DNA from 2 places in the Solibacillus sp. FSL W8-0372 genome. Region 1 is predicted to be linked to the other one. Evidence: riboswitches for the same ligand, from Rfam matches in the RefSeq annotation. Region 1 holds a riboswitch; the other holds the start of a gene.
The links. Region 1 has a riboswitch for glycine ahead of gcvT (glycine cleavage system aminomethyltransferase GcvT). Riboswitches for the same ligand answer to the same signal wherever they lie in the genome.

Region 1 (8,219 bases):
TTACTTCATCCATACCCGTAATTTCCTGTAGGGATGTCTGTAAATCGTACAACAATTCCATTGCCCCTTGAACTGTTGACTCATCCTGTAATGGATGAATATTCGCGAAACCAGAATAACGTGCAACTGTTTCGTTAATTTTTGGATTGTATTTCATCGTACAAGAACCTAGTGGATAGAATCCTGAGTCCACACCATGGTTACGGCGGGAAAGTGCTGTATAGTGACGCATAATATCCAATTCAGAAACTTCAGGTAGCTCAGCTGCTTCTTGGCGTACTAAATTTGATGGAATAAGCTCCTCAAGATCAAAATCAGGAACATCTAGTGGCTCTAAGTTGTAACCAATACGGCCTGGTTTTGTAATTTCGAAAATGAGTGTTTGGTTTTCGTTATTCATTATAAGCCCCCATTTCTGCAACTAGTGCATCAATTTCTTCTTTTGTACGTATTTCAGTAACAGCGATTAGTGCATGGTTTTCTAATTCAGGGTAAACTCGCCCTAAATCAAATCCACCGATGATACCTTTTTCAATTAATGCTTTATTTAACTGTGTCACATTATGTTTTGTGTTTACTACGATTTCGTTGAAGTGCGCACCTTGGTATACAACTTCGAATCCAGCTGCTTCAAACGCATTTTTTGCGTAACGTGTTTTCACGATATTTTGTTTTGCCATTTCTTGCAGACCTTGCTTTCCAAGTGCTGTCATTGCAACTGATGAAGCAAGAGCAAGTAACGCTTGGTTTGAGCAAATATTTGATGTCGCTTTATCACGACGAATATGTTGTTCACGTGCTTGTAATGTCAATACGTAACCTCTACGTCCATCTTGGTCTACTGTTTCCCCAACTAAACGTCCCGGTACTTTACGCATCAATTTAGTCGTAACAGCGAAGTAACCGCAGTGAGGACCACCGAATGCTTCGGAAATGCCGAATGGCTGTGCGTCACCAACTGTAATGTCCGCTCCTAATTTTCCTGGAGGTGTTAAAACGCCAAGTGCTAATGGATTTGCAGATACGATAAATAATCCTTTTGCATCATGTGTAATATCTGCAAGAGGTTGTAAGTTTTCAATTTGTCCGAAGAAGTTTGGATATTGCACGATAACGCCAGCTGTTTGATCGTCAATTAATCCTTTTAACGCTTCAACATCTGTTACACCGTCTTTTGTAGGGATTGTTACCACTTCAATTGATTGACCGTATGCATACATCGTTACTACATCTTTATACTCAGGGTGTACTGCACCGGAAACTAATAGCTTTTTACGGCGAGTATGGCCTGCAGCAAGCATTCCTGCCTCTGCTAACGCTGTCCCCCCATCATACATAGAGGAGTTTGCGATATCCATACCTGTAAGCTCGGCGATCATCGTTTGGAACTCAAAAATTGCTTGTAACTCACCTTGGGAAATTTCCGGTTGGTATGGCGTATAGGCTGTATAAAACTCTGAACGGGAAATAACATGATCAACAATTACAGGTTTGTAGTGATTATATACACCAGCACCTAAAAACGATACATTGCTAGCAGTATCTTTGTTTTTGGACGCCAGTTGCGATAATTCCTTCATTAAAGCTGCTTCTGATTTTGCAGGTTTAATATTGTAGTTTCCTTGGAAGCGAACTTTTTCCGGGATATCTGCAAAAAGTTCATCGATTGTAGCAACTCCGACGCGATCTAACATTTCTTGCTTATCTTGTTCCGTCATTGGTAAATAACGATGTTTCATTGTTAACCCTCTTTTCAAAAGTATTATTTTGTACGTTTATAAAACGGTTTTTCCACAATTACTGCTTTCGCTCTATTTTTGCGAATTTCAACTTCTAACTCAGTTCCGACTTCAGCGAATTTTGCGTCAATTAAAGCTAGACCGATGTTGCGTTTCGTCATCGGAGATTGTGTACCTGTTGTAACTTCTCCAATTTCAATACCATCTTTAAATACTTTATAGCCGGTACGTGGAATCCCTTTATCAATCATCTCAATACCTACTGATTTACGAGCTAGACCTTTTTCTTTTTGATCAATTAATGCTTGTTGTCCGATAAATTGTGGTTCTTTAGCTAATTTCACTGCAAACCCAATCCCAGCTTCAAGTGGTGTAATCTCTTTAGACAGTTCCTGTCCGTATAATGGCAGGCATGCTTCAAATCGTAATGTATCGCGGGCACCTAAACCAGCTGCAACAACACCTTTGTCTTTACCTGCATCCAAAATTTTATTCCATAGTTCGATAATAGCTTCTGGTGTACCGTAAAGTTCAAATCCATCTTCACCTGTATAACCAGAGCGTGATACAAGTACCGATTGTCCAGCTACATCAACATTGTCTTTAAATTTGAAATATTTAATCGCTGCCAAGTCTTCCGTCGTTAACGATTGCAGCAATTCCTCTGCTAATGGACCTTGTAATGCAATTTGAGCATAGTCATCTGAAGCGTTTGTTACTGTAACATTGCCTTCTACATGATTTTGCAACCATTCGAAGTCTTTTTCAATATTAGAGGCATTGACACAAAGCAAATAGCGCTCATCTGCTAAACGATATGTTAATAAATCATCTACAACTCCGCCGTCTTCATAGCATAGTGCACTGTATTGTGCCCCGCCAACTGCAATTTTGGAAATGTCATTCGTCAGCATTTTTTGTAAATATGGTAATGCATCTGAACCTTCTACAAAAATTTCTCCCATATGTGAAACATCAAAAAGACCAGCACGGTTACGAACTGCATCATGTTCTTCTTTAATAGAAGAAAATTGCACAGGTAATTCCCACCCACCAAAGTCAATTGTTTTCCCACCATATTTTGCGTATTCATCAAATAGCGGTGTACGTTTTAATTCATTTGTCATGTCATTTCCTCCTTAAATTTTTTATGTTATAACCATTGTAAAAATGTGACGGGGAATGATTACTTTGTGCGGTACAGCTAGCTGCCTCTTTTTACTTTGAAATTGGAAAACGTATTTTCTTTTTTTCCATAAAAAAAAGACAGACGAATCCCTTTTAATGGGATTCTCTGTCCTTGCACCTGAAAGTTACACCTAAATTTGATATTCTATCACATTTTAGGCTTTCCCCTTTGGTGGCTGCCAGTAACTTGTACTACAACAGCACTCTCCAGAGTTGCGTCAAATACGAGTCTTTTTGCCTGAGAGATTCATAGCACCGCTATTTGCTCCTTCGGCGACGTGACTTCACGTTCTCTCCCCGCATCATCATCCGCGCTAGTTTTTCAACTAATTTAAATTAACTGTACTCTTAGCAATATCCTAACATTGAATGTGTTGTAAACGCAATCTTTTTTTAATTTTACTCAATAAACGAACATTATCATATTTTTAAAATTAATTATTCGCCTTTTAATCTATTCACTTGAAAAGCAATGTATTCAACTATTTGTCTTAAAGATCTACCTACTGTAAGTACTTGTATATGGCTCGCTTCCCGATAAGCCTTTCTACGGCTATGATACAGTTCTTCCAACTCTTGTTCTGTCTTTATTTGTACTATGGGACGGTTTTTATCATTACGAATTCGCATATATATATCTTCGAATTTGGCGTCAAGGAAAAAGACTAACCCTGTCTTTCGCATAATTTTACGATTTTCTCCATTAACAGCTACCCCACCGCCAGTCGAGATAATGCATGCTTCATCACGGAAGTTTTTTAAAAATTCCGTCTCTATTTTTCGAAAGTGTGCTTCCCCGTATTGTTCAAAGATTTCCGGAATTGACATTCCCTGTTGCCGAACGATTTCATGGTCCATATCATAATAGGGCATCTTTAAGAAATAGCTTAATCTTCTGCCAATTGCACTTTTTCCGCATCCCATAAATCCAACTAAATATATTTTTCGCATGCTGTTCACCTTCTTCTAATTACGAACTACTTTATACATAGCACCTCAACTTTAATGTATCGAAAACCGGTTTTGAATTTAAATGTGAAGTTCCAATTTTTTATGCATTTCTTATTAATTCCCTATAAAGATGCTTTTGCAACTCTCACTTTAAGTATTTCTTCCCCATTTCCGATAATAGCCGAGATATTAACTTCTTTCATTTGAAATTTACACTGCAATCCGTCTCTATTTTTTGAGATGAAAGACAATTGTTGAAAGAAGTCGAAACTTCAATGAGTATTTAGTATGTTTATCGTAGCACGAACGTAAATAGATTCCAATGAATTATAAAAATTTGTAATCAAGTATTTGGGGTATTTTTTTTCAAAAATAAATATTGATTCTTTTCTGATGTTTTGTAGTATATACCCTAATAAAACGCAGTTATTTATAATTAGGGTGTTTTTATTATATTTCAAGACATTTATTTATTATAAAGTTAATCCCGATTCTAACCGAATCTTATTGAACAAGTTGGGGTACAGTTGGGGTACAGTTCTAAATTAAATTTATTTTTAAATACTAAGCATAGGCAGGTGCGATTACATTTATTAAAATAAAAAACCTTCCACTATTTAATGGAAGGTTTTTTTGCTAATCTTTTTTCAACTTCAATCACACTCTGAATATTTTACTCGCAAGCATGGCCGTCTCCATCGCGATCAAATTTTTTCTGATAAGCTGGATGACTTGATGATACACCGTTTGGATACACTTTTTTCAGTTCAGTACAATTACTAAAACTTGTCTGTGTTGGTGTTGGTGTTGGTGTTGGTGTTGTCACAACAGGTGGAACATACGGTTGAGAGACACTACTATCTTCAACAGGCTCACATGCCCATCCGTCATTATCTGCATCATGTTTTAATTCGTATGCTTTATGACCCACCTCTACCCCATTCGGGTAAACTGCATTTAATTCTGTGCAATTTTTGTATAAACTTTTTGGGGTTTCTACAGGCTTTGTTTCAAGCTTCGATTGAGGCGGTTGTTTAGTATCAGTCTTACCCGGCAAAGTCATTTCCTTGGCAGAAACCTTATAAGACTTACCATCCGTCTTTATTATAATCGTCCCATTTTCAGCCGTTGAATATACCTTTGATCCAGCTGTTTTTAACCTCTCTAATACACCACTGTGAGGATGCTTATAACTATTATTTTTTCCATAACTTAAAATAGTTACCTCTGGCTGAACTGCATCTAAGAAATATTTTGAGCTACTAGTGTTAGAACCATGATGTCCGGCTTTTAAGATTTGTACTTTTAAGGAATCGTATGAATCAACAAGTAACTCTTCTAAATCCTCGCTCGCATCAGCCATTAACAAAAATTCTACATCCTTATAACCTACTTTTAATACAATGGAAGCATCGTTTGTATCTTTAGCAAGTGGATCTGCAAATAACGCTTGCATGTAGAAATCTGATGTCCAATTCCCTATAATAATCTGTTCTATTTCAGGTTCTATATATTTTATCTTTTTATTCTTTACTAAAGATAAAATTTGACTATACGTATCGGTAGTGTGGGCTTTCCCACTATTCACAAAATTTTTAACTGAAATAGAATTTAGAACACTAACTAATCCGCCAATATGATCTGCATCAGGATGTGTAGCTACAACATAGTCAAGTTTCTTAATTCCTAATTTTTTTAGATAGTCTACAAGCCCTTTCCCTGCTTTTCGAGGACCACCATCAACTAGAATATTTTCACCTTTCGGCGTTTGAATTAAAATGGAATCCCCTTGTCCTACATCAATAAAATGCACTTCTAATTGCTTAGTGCTTGCACTTGCTGTTGGCATTGTAATCGAGACTATTAACACAATTGAAAATAATAAAATTAGTATTTTTTTCATAATATACCCCCTGCTTAGAGTATATAATCGATTGGTATTATTTACAATATTACAAATAAAAACCTTCCATTTCAATAATACGGAAGGTTTTATCTATTACTGTACTGTGTAAGCTCTAATTTGATGTTTAACTCCATTAATTTTTACTTCCTTCATGTCTGTTAATTTCACTACATATTCTACATCTTCAAACCTTATAAAAGTTGCGTCCTTAAATATCACAGGTGTCAATGAAGCTATATGATACTTGCTTTTAAATGCTAAAATATGACCACAGTTAGTTTCGAATTGATAATTATACATAACCTCACCCCCTCATTACCATTTAATTTACAATATAATAAATCGAGAGTGAAGAAAATATTCCATAAAAATTTTTTTGAGCATGTTGCTGACAAAATACGATTTAATTATTTCTATTTTAAAGTGTACGATATCCCATTTTCTTGGCTAAAACTTTTAGGGTTATGATTATCTCCTGCATACGCTCTTAATGATTTACCACTTATGTTGAAAGTTGTATTATTAGATGAAGGGTTAGTTTCCCATCATAAATAGTCGCATAACGGCATTCGCCTAAATATTGCACGCCCGATAAACCTCTACTATCTACACGCCTTCCATTGTTACTACCTATCTCCTTTAAATTGTATTTCAAAATTTATTTGTGCAGTTCGAGAGTAAAATGATTATATTCATTGTCTCTTGTCACACCTAGTTTTAATGTAAATCCATCTACAGTAATTGATTTAAAGTTCGTGAACCATTCCCCTTGTGGACTTTCAAGAGCTTCTTTTACCTTTTCATCAATAATTCGGCTAACTTCTGTTGTATCTAAGTCATTTTTATAAACTGTTTCTAAAATACGTTTTGCAACTTCTTGTGATTGTGGCATGGTATGGTCAAATGAAATTTTTTGGAATGTTTTATCTCGATCACTTACATAAAAAACTGGTGTTGATAAAAGTTTACCTACAGGTTTCCAATCTTTCACGCTAAAATCTATACCACCTGCAAGCATACTAATCACCTTTAAATCTGTGCCTGATAGAATGTTCTCCATATTTACAATAACTTCTTTATAACCTACAAATTCTTTCACAGCAGTTGGGTGTGGCATCTCAATATTTTTCTTAAATAAATCGCTCGACTTGATGTACTCATTAACCTCTTTTTCCGAGCTATTCATTGTAATACCGCCTTTAGATGGCGTTGTCGGTTTTGAATTTTTTTCACCGCCAGTTTCTTTCTCTAAGTCCATTGCACGAAACATAAATACTGCATAGTGCGAACGTGTTAAGGATTGTTTTTCTTTAAACGTGCCATCCTCAAAGCCTGTTGTAACGTTATTTTCAAACAATGCAGATACATACACATCGTAAGTCTTAGAAACATCTTTTAATGAGTGTTTGCTTCCTTTTAAGTTAAATGCAGTTGCAAGAATTTTAGCCATCTCACCTCGGCTAAGAGCCTTATTCGGATTAACATTACCTTTTGAATCCACATCAATTAATCCTGCATTTAAAAGAGCCATAATGTCGTTATAATAAGGATTCGACTTTGTTAAATCTTTCGGCACAGCTACTTTTTTAGTTTCCTTTAAAGATACTGCTCGATTGATTAACGTTGCAGCATGTTTTCGGCTTAACGTTTCATTCGGCTTGAATGTGCCATTTTCGTAGCCTTTAATGATCCCTTTTTCCGTCATGGTATGAATAATGTCGTAGTAAGGATTTTTTGATGATACATCCGAAAATGATTTTGCTGATACTTCTGTTTGCGTTGGTACTACAATCGCTGATGTTACAATTATTGTCGCTAAGAATAATTTACTTTTATTCATAAGAATCTCTCCCTTTAAAGGTCATTTAATATTTTTATTTCTTTCCGGTCATTCCTACTTCAAATTTGTAATCTAAAGCCTTTTGAATTTAAGGATTATCATCTACCGCTTTAACTAAATACAAACGTCCTCTTGAACAACAGCCAGTATATAAGTAGTCTGAATAAAACAAATACTCGGATATATTGTCGTCTCAACATTTCTTTTCAACTTTACACTCTTAATATAAAGGAAGTCGTTCACTTTTTTTAATTCCTGAAAGGTTTCGTTTATTTTCATATCGTATCATTCTTCAAAGATTTTACTCATTTTCCACTGATTTAAATGTTTTTTATCGCGTTCCAGTGTCTTTAGGAACAATTCCAATGTTATCGTTGAATGTCATCGCAGATATCCCTAATTTCCTTAAACCACTCGCCCTATTTAATACTGGGTATGCAGCTAAGATGTTATCGAATTTAAAAGTGCGTTTTGCATGACGTGTAAAACAGTACGCTTGCACAGCATCATCAACAATTTTAATTAATTTAATTCGTCGTTTAGTGAGGGTATTATTTTTAGCTATGTACATAATATCTACGACCTGATTGTGTTG
Region 2 (8,219 bases), 740 kb from region 1:
ATACTGCATACGGCATCATTGTTGGATTGACTGGAATTGGTGCCATCGTTGGTGGATTTATGGCTGCTAAATATGTAGAAAAATTATCGCTCATTTCATATATTGGAGCAGGGTTTTCTTTAACTTTAGTATGCTATTTTGTATTTTACTTTTCATCGAATCTAATTTTGGCCATCACTTCGTTTATTTTGCTTGGGCTGTTCATGGCGTTTAGTAATGCGGGCTATGCAACTTTTTATCAGCAGACGATTCCTACTGAAATTATGGGCCGGTTTGGCAGTACGTTAGGGTTAATCGAAAGTGTGATGCAAATCGTGTTGACACTGCTCATTGGTGTTTTAGCCGAAATCTATTCCATACAGTTGATTACGAGCCTATTTGCTTTTATCGGTGTCCTCATCGCCTGCCTTGTATATGTTTATTTACTAAGAAATTCAATGTTATTCTTACAGGAGGAATTAAAATGATTACTTATGAAGCGGTTTGTTTTTGCTGTAAACAGCCTTTTTTATTGGTGGAAGGGACAACAAAATACCAAAAGTATAAACGGAATATGCGTGGCAAGTTTTCCTGTGATAGCTGCGACGATAAAATCCATATGGAGGCACGGAAAAATTTATTGGGGAAACTGCGGTAGGTGAGATATTAGCCAGTTTTATTGGGTTATTCGCCACTTTTATGCAGATAATCGTCACTTCTGATTATATATTCGTCACTTTTTCTGTCTTAATCGTCACTCTTCATTTGATATTCGCCACTTTGACCCCGATATTCGTCAATTAATATAAAAGAAGGCGCCTCGCACATGCGGAGCGCCTTCCTTATATTTACTTTTTCCGAACTGCATATAAAACAAATAGCATAATAAACCATAATGGCGTCAGCATAAGAGCTGTTCTTGTAGCCTCTGAAATCGCCATAATAATTAATAGAAACACGAAAAATGCTAAAACCGCATAGTTCACAAACGGCGTTAATGGTGCTTTAAATATCGATTTCGCATGCAAATCTGGGTGGCGCTTTTTGTAAATGATATGCGAGATTAAAATAATGCTCCACACCCAAATAAAGCAAATCGCGCTGATTGTTGTTACAATACTAAAGGCATCATCCGGCATCAGGTAGCTGAGCAGTGCACCGATCGATACGATGATTGCAGAAAATAATAACCCGTTTTGCGGAACGGCATTTTTATTTAGTTTACCGAACGATTTAGGCGCCTGTTCCCCTTTACTTAAACTAAACAGCATCCGGCTCGTTGAGAACATCCCACTATTTCCTGCTGATGCAGCTGATGTTAATACGACAAAATTAATAAGCCCTGCCGCAATCGGAATACCGACTAAAGCAAATACTTGAACGAACGGTGAGCTTGTCGCACTTAACGTATCCCAAGGGTTAATCGTTAAAATAACAAATAGCGCACCTACGTAAAACAGTAATATACGGATCGGTATTTTATTAATGGCTGATGGTATATTTTTTTGCGGATTTTCCGTTTCAGCAGCTGCTACCCCGACTAATTCCACTCCAACAAATGCAAAGACAACCATTTGGAAAGCCATAAGGAAGCCAAATGCTCCGTTCGGGAATAAACCGCCATGCTCCCAAAGATTAGATACGGCAACCTTCCCGGCATCTGTTTCAAATCCAATGATGAGTAATACAAGCCCGATTGCAATAAGTGCAATGATCGTAATAATTTTTATAAGAGCAAACCAAAATTCCAGTTCACCGAATAATTTTACAGTCAGTAAATTTAAGATAAGTAAGACTACTAAACAGGCAATGGCCGGCACCCATTGAGGGATATCAAACCAATATTGGGTATACATCCCGACCGCTATAATATCTGCCATAGCCGTCATAATCCAGCAGAACCAATATGTCCAGCCAGTAACGTACCCTGCCCAATCTCCTAAATATTCTGTAGCGAACTCTGTAAATGAAGCATAGCCCCCTTTTGATAATAGGAGCTCTCCAAGTGCCCGCATGACGAAAAATAAAGCTATCCCTACGATTAAATACCCGATGATTATTGATGGTCCTGCAAGTGAGATCGCTTTTCCTGACCCTAAAAATAGCCCTGTACCGATTGTTCCGCCAATCGCAATTAGTTGTACATGCCGATTTTTAAGATCGCGCTTGAGTTCATGTTGTTCCAAAACGAATTCCTCCATAGGATAAGTATTTTGTCTGCCACAAGGACAGCGCAAAATAATAGGTAAATGTTCGCGGTTCATCCAATCATGTTTTCTGAAAATTAAAAAAGGAACTGATAATTCACCAGTTCCTGTAGATAAGAATAATAACGTCCCTTATTATTCCTGTCTTCTGTCCTTTTGCCTGAGATAATGAACCCTTCGGCGACGCGGTACACGCGCTCTCTCCAGAAACTGCTCCCGTCAGTAGTGCTATCCACGACGATCTTCGCTTGATATGTATGTAATTAATCCCTATTTGTTGTCGGCAACCTCCAACTCCAAACAGGTCGCTCACGATACTATTATTGTACAATAATTAATACTAACAACTATTTTGCATGGACACAATGGTTAGAAAATAAAAGTAAATCGAAACAAGCAATTTATCAATGTTTCCACTAATATGTAAACCTGTTGCAGAATTTTCATTCTAAAAAAAGTATCCCACTGAAGATAATGAATATTTCATTTTCAGTGGGATACTTTTAGGATTTGTAGCTCTAAAATGTAAAAAAACCACTCTACTAATCGATTTAAATAGTCGATTAGTAGAGTGGTTTAACTTATTATAATAGGAATATACGTTCTATTTATAGTGCTCGTGAAATAAAAGTAGTATTTACTCGTTTTTCATATTATTAGTATATCAAATTTTTTAATTAAAGTCTATATTTTCCATATTTTTAAATCTAAAATAAACCCATCGGCCGAAATAAATCAATGAGGTATTGTATGTATAAAAAAAATATATGGACACGCAATTTAAAGGTACGACTTTGTGGAGAAACAATCTTTAATTTATTTTATTGGATGTATTTCCCCTTCATTGCGATTTACTTTAGTCAATCATTGGGATTGGCTTTGGCAGGTGCACTGATGATGGTTCCACCAGTTCTCAGCCTAATTACCGGACTCATAGGAGGTTCATTTGCAGATAGATTTGGACGAAAAAGAGTAATGCTCTGGGGTGTTGGTATTCAGTTTACTATGTTTATTCTATTTGCTACGTCTAGTATAATTTGGCTCGATTATTTTGCTTTTTTAGGAATTACAATAGGAAAGGGTCTATATAAACCGGCAAGTGATGCCATGGTTGCAGATACAGTTTCAGCAGAATATAGAAAAGAAGTATTTGCCACATTTTTAACAGGAAGTAATTTAGGGGCAGTTATAGGACCTATCTTAGGTGCATGGTTATTTTTTGATTACCGTGATTTGCTGCTATGGAGCTGCGCTATTGTACTGATGATTTTCTTTTTATTTATCTATTTTTGGTTAGAAGAAACGCTAACTTGGACTTCAAATGAAGGTTTATTTTCACCAATAAAACAATTAAAAGACTACATTATCATACTAAAGGACAATAAATTTGCTTATTATTTATTGGCAGGAATTTTCTCTGTTATTGCGATTATGCAATTAGATTTATACTTATCCGTTTATATTTACGATTACGTACCAAATCAGACAATCGTTTCATTTATAAACTTCGAGCTTTCCAGTAAAGACGTATTAGGTTATATGTTAGGACTGAATGGTATTTTATTTGTACTATTTGTTCTACCTATTACCAAATGGTTAAAAGGTTGGAGCGATAAGCATGTGTTTATTTTAAGCTGTCTATTAGCAGGCTTTGGTATGTTTGCAGTTGGTTTTACAACAAATATATGGATGTTGTTATTTCTAACGATTATATTTACTTTTGGTGAAATTGTAAGAGCGCCTGTTCTATACAATTTTGTGAGTGAATATGCCCCCGAAAATGCAAGAGGACAGTATATGGCTGCATCTAACATGCAATTTACAATTGGACGTTTGTTGGCACCATTCACAGTTATTTTAGCAGCCTTTTTTGGACCACTAATAATTTTCAGTATTATTTTACTATGTGCGTTTATTAGTCTAGTTTTTTATATCAAGCTTTATTGAAGAGAGAGATTAACAATCCCTTTGAAATATTGATGTGTTATTCTTTTGGGAGTTATACTTTTAAATTAATTATAAAGAAATGAGATTTGGATAAGATTTTCACCCATAGAAAAAAAACTCTCACCTAACGAAATAAAATTCATTTCCTCTCAAATTTTTGTTTTTATATTAATATTTAGTTTAATCGCCATAACATAGGGTTGATTTTCTAATAATTTTCCAATTGATTCGTGGGCTATGAAAAGACAGTGCTAAAGCCGCGTAACGCGTTTATTGCCGTATGTGAGGCCTATCAATCCGGAAAATTTAATCTTGAAGCGTCCGTCCAACTTCGAGTTAAGTGCCTTATTTAAAATTTTCAGTGCCCCCCTAAAATAAGGGTAAATTTTTCCCTTATTTAAAGTATATAGCTCATTTAGGGGTAAATAAGGGAACGTTTTACCGTTATTTTAAATAAAATTCTGAAATTTCATGTTTTTTAAGTCAATAACGGACTTTTTTCCCTTATTTTTACTATTTTTTATGTCATTTTCGAAATAACGGAAATTCCTTCCGCTATTTATCTCATTACGCAATTCAATTTACAAAAGCTTTGTAGTCACGTCGCCCGGAATGTAGTACAACGGACAGCTTCAACGCGTTTTCACGTAGCAAATCTTATTTTTTCAATTTTGTCATCCCCAACTTATGGTGATTTAACTTATTTATTTGGGGTAGGATGAAAATTTTAGCGATTTCTTCAAGTTTTACGGAAGGAACTTATTCCCATTTTATACGTATTAAAATAAAGGACGAAACGCTTTTTAATGGAGGGACAACTTTGAAACAATTAATTTTATTGATCGGATCTTGTTTGATTTTATCAGGATGCGCAGGATTAGCAGATTATACAATTTCATTGGAGAATGGTTATCGAATTGATAGACTTTCAGCTCATCAAATTCAAATATACGGAGAAGAACCAGTAAATGATGGAAAGGAAAATACAATAAACTATTTGTATGTACCAGCTGAAGTGACTGCTGTATGGTGTAATGAACAGTATATTATCGCAAAACAATTGCACTTAAAGTCAAACGGACGAGGGATAGAAGAACCTCCAAAAAAACCTAGTGATGCCGAGTATTCTTATTGGATAATTGAAATGAATAAAAACGAAGTAAAGGGTCCCCTATCATTAAAAGAATTGAAAGGGAACAATAATTAAATAAGATTGTGAACAACCGACTGAAATTTTTATTATTCTAGAGCTTTATTTAAGCACGCTTTTGTATAAGTACAAATTTTTACAACCTATTTCCATATTTCATCTAATTTATCAGCATAGAAATTGATAGCTTTTTTATAACTCAGTATTTCAGAGTCTGCAGTGGTATCTAGCAGGCATTTCAATAAAATTTCCATCGCTTTTCTATGATCGTTTAAATTATACAGAGTCATAGAATAAAACACTTGAATTGCTCTGTTATTTGGAAATAATTCGATTCCTTTTAGAAATGTATTTTTTGATTTTTCGTATTCCCCTAATGTTCTATATGTACTTCCAAGTCCCAATATTGCTCCTTCTAGATCTTTACCAGATAACCCTAACTTAATAGCCCTTTCATAAAAGGGAACTGCTTTTGATTCTTCTCCTAAAATATCAAAACTCCAAGCACATTGATAGTTAACCAATGCATTATCAGGGTATTCCTCAACTATTTTCAAAAGTAATTGATTAGATTCTTTCTTTTTATTATCTTTTCGTTGAATAGGCTACACTAAGTTGGACAGATAAAATAAGGGATTGTAAACTTAGACTATCAATTAAAGGGAGCGTGCTATTATGACACGTCAACGTCGAACATTTACACCCGAATTTAAACTGCAATTAGTGAAGCTTTATGAAAACGGTAAGTCTCGTGCAGACATTGCCCGAGAATATGATATTACGCCTTCTGCGTTAGATCGCTGGATTAAGAATCACCAGGAAACAGGTTCGTTTTCAGCGAAGGATAATCGAACAGAAGAAGAAAATGAAATGGCTCGATTACGCAAGGAAAACCAACGTTTATTAATGGAGAACGATATTTTAAAGCAAGCGGCGCTGATCATGGGACGAAAATAAATGTGATTCGTAATAACACTCACAAGTATTCGGTATCAGCAATGTGTGCCGTCCTAGATATTCCAACAAGCACGTATTATTACCATGCCGACCTTTCTGGGAAGCGTGAAAAGAAAGTTGAAGAAATAGCACTTACAAAGGAAATCGCAAGTATCTTTAAAGAAAGCCGCAATAATTACGGTACACGTAAAATCAAGAAAGAATTAATGAGATTATCTAAACCAAAACAGGTTTCCCGTCGTCGAATTGGACGGATTATGAATGAACTAGGGCTTGTTTCAAACTATACTGTAGCTCAATTTAAGCCATATAAATCAAGCTGTAACGAAGCACCTGTTAAGAACGAATTGAAACGCGAATTCAATCAAGAAGAACAGTTAGCTGTCATTGTCAGCGATTTAACATATGTCCGTGTCGGAAAAAAGTGGCACTATGTATGCCTATTTGTCGACCTGTTTAATCGTGAAATCATAGGTTACAGTGCTGGTAAAAATAAATCAGCAGAGCTTGTATATCAAGCAATCTCGAGCATTCAGGCCAACCTGCATGACGTCAAAATGTTTCATACGGATCGTGGAAAAGAGTTCGATAACAAACTAATTTCAGAGGCACTTGAAACGTTTGGAATCCAGCGATCACTGAGCATGAAGGGATGTCCTTATGATAACGCCGTGGCTGAAGCAACATTCAAGGTATTTAAAACAGAATTCGCTAATCAAGCCCACTTCACCTCTCTTGAACAGCTCGCTCTTGAACTTGGAGATTACGTCCATTGGTTTAACAACTTACGAATTCACGGAACACTTGGCTATTTAACGCCTGTGGAATTCAAGCTGCAACCCTTATAATTTTTGTCCAGTTTAGTGTTGACATTCCACGTAATTCAAGTGCTCTTATAAGCTTTTCTTCTTTCAATGTAAATAACCTCTTTTCATACTTCTTTCACTAAAACTAAACTACACAGTTATTAGAATTATAACCTTCCCATAGCCTCATTGGGTACTTACTGTTCATAAGCAACCAACACACCCCCTATTCTATTGAACGGGGGGTGTTGGTTTCCTAACTTTTCATTTGGGAAAGTTATTTAATATTAAGATTTATCTATTCAATTTTAGAATTTACTTTTTATAGCCTAACACTTTACCTTGAATATTTTCTTCGGGTAATAAACCGAAATCTTTACTGTCCGTTCCTCTCCACCACATATCAACTAACACAAAAACAGTATTTTCCTTAACCTTAATTGGTTCCATTGATGTATTAAAGTAGTGCTCCATTTCTTCTTTGTTAATATTCTTTAAATCAACTGTTTCAAAATATTCTTCTTTTGTTAATCCTAAGCTCATTGCCACACCATAGAAAGTATCTAATTTTTCGTCATTAATATAAACTTGCCCACCTTTAATCTTTACGATTTCATTGGGCAATCCGACAACTCTTCCTAAATACATTTTTGGGAGATTCTCATTCTTTTCAAGTTCGGAATCAAGCATCTGATAATAAATGACATCACCTCTTTGCAGTTTTTCACTGTAAGGCTCCACAACAAGTTCAGAATGTGACATTGTATTAAAGTCGTGATTTCCTCTATCCATAGCATCCAAATTCCATTCAACTAATAATTGTGATTCTTGAGGTGTCACAGTTCCCAATACTTCAGAAGTATTCTTATCAGTAATTGTATTTGTAGTTGCCACATTTCCTTGACTACAACCAACTAAAATAAAGATTGGTAATAGCACAGTTAAAAGTCTTATCTTAAGCACTCCTTCTTTGAAAGTGTTATTTAAATTATTCACTAAAACTGCCTATATCTTTTTTAACTTTAAACATTCCCAAAGCGATTTTGAAGTCACCCCTATTAGTTAGACGCATTTTTATCTCTACGACTTAATCCAAAAACTGCACATGCATAAATGAAGATGCCACTACATAACCACATCATTAATCCATCATATTCACCGTTTAAAAAAGTT

Region 2: linked by a shared signal. The riboswitch ahead of MKY13_RS08050 (amino acid permease) and the one ahead of gcvT (glycine cleavage system aminomethyltransferase GcvT) in region 1 are both predicted to bind glycine.

What each region holds. Positions count from the first base shown of each region.
Region 1 covers NZ_CP150204.1:2,359,801-2,368,019, forward strand. Annotated here, with positions in the region: gene gcvPB (aminomethyl-transferring glycine dehydrogenase subunit GcvPB) at 1-400, opposite strand, end outside; gene gcvPA (aminomethyl-transferring glycine dehydrogenase subunit GcvPA) at 393-1,739, opposite strand; gene gcvT (glycine cleavage system aminomethyltransferase GcvT) at 1,763-2,866, opposite strand; glycine riboswitch at 3,144-3,236, opposite strand; gene MKY13_RS11885 (shikimate kinase) at 3,366-3,878, opposite strand; gene MKY13_RS11890 (excalibur calcium-binding domain-containing protein) at 4,552-5,781, opposite strand; gene MKY13_RS11895 (hypothetical protein) at 5,878-6,084, opposite strand; gene MKY13_RS11900 (S-layer homology domain-containing protein) at 6,443-7,624, opposite strand; gene MKY13_RS11905 (transcriptional regulator) at 7,956-8,219, opposite strand, start outside.
Region 2 covers NZ_CP150204.1:1,619,218-1,627,436, reverse strand. Annotated here, with positions in the region: gene MKY13_RS08060 (MFS transporter) at 1-467, shown strand, start outside; gene MKY13_RS08055 (hypothetical protein) at 464-637, shown strand; gene MKY13_RS08050 (amino acid permease) at 828-2,165, opposite strand; glycine riboswitch at 2,325-2,403, opposite strand; gene MKY13_RS08045 (MFS transporter) at 2,937-4,133, shown strand; gene MKY13_RS08040 (DUF3997 domain-containing protein) at 4,954-5,340, shown strand; gene MKY13_RS08035 (tetratricopeptide repeat protein) at 5,427-5,840, opposite strand; one part of gene MKY13_RS08030 (IS3 family transposase) at 5,959-6,205, shown strand; one part of gene MKY13_RS08030 (IS3 family transposase) at 6,205-7,088, shown strand; gene lepB (signal peptidase I) at 7,362-8,042, opposite strand; gene MKY13_RS08020 (hypothetical protein) at 8,105-8,219, opposite strand, start outside.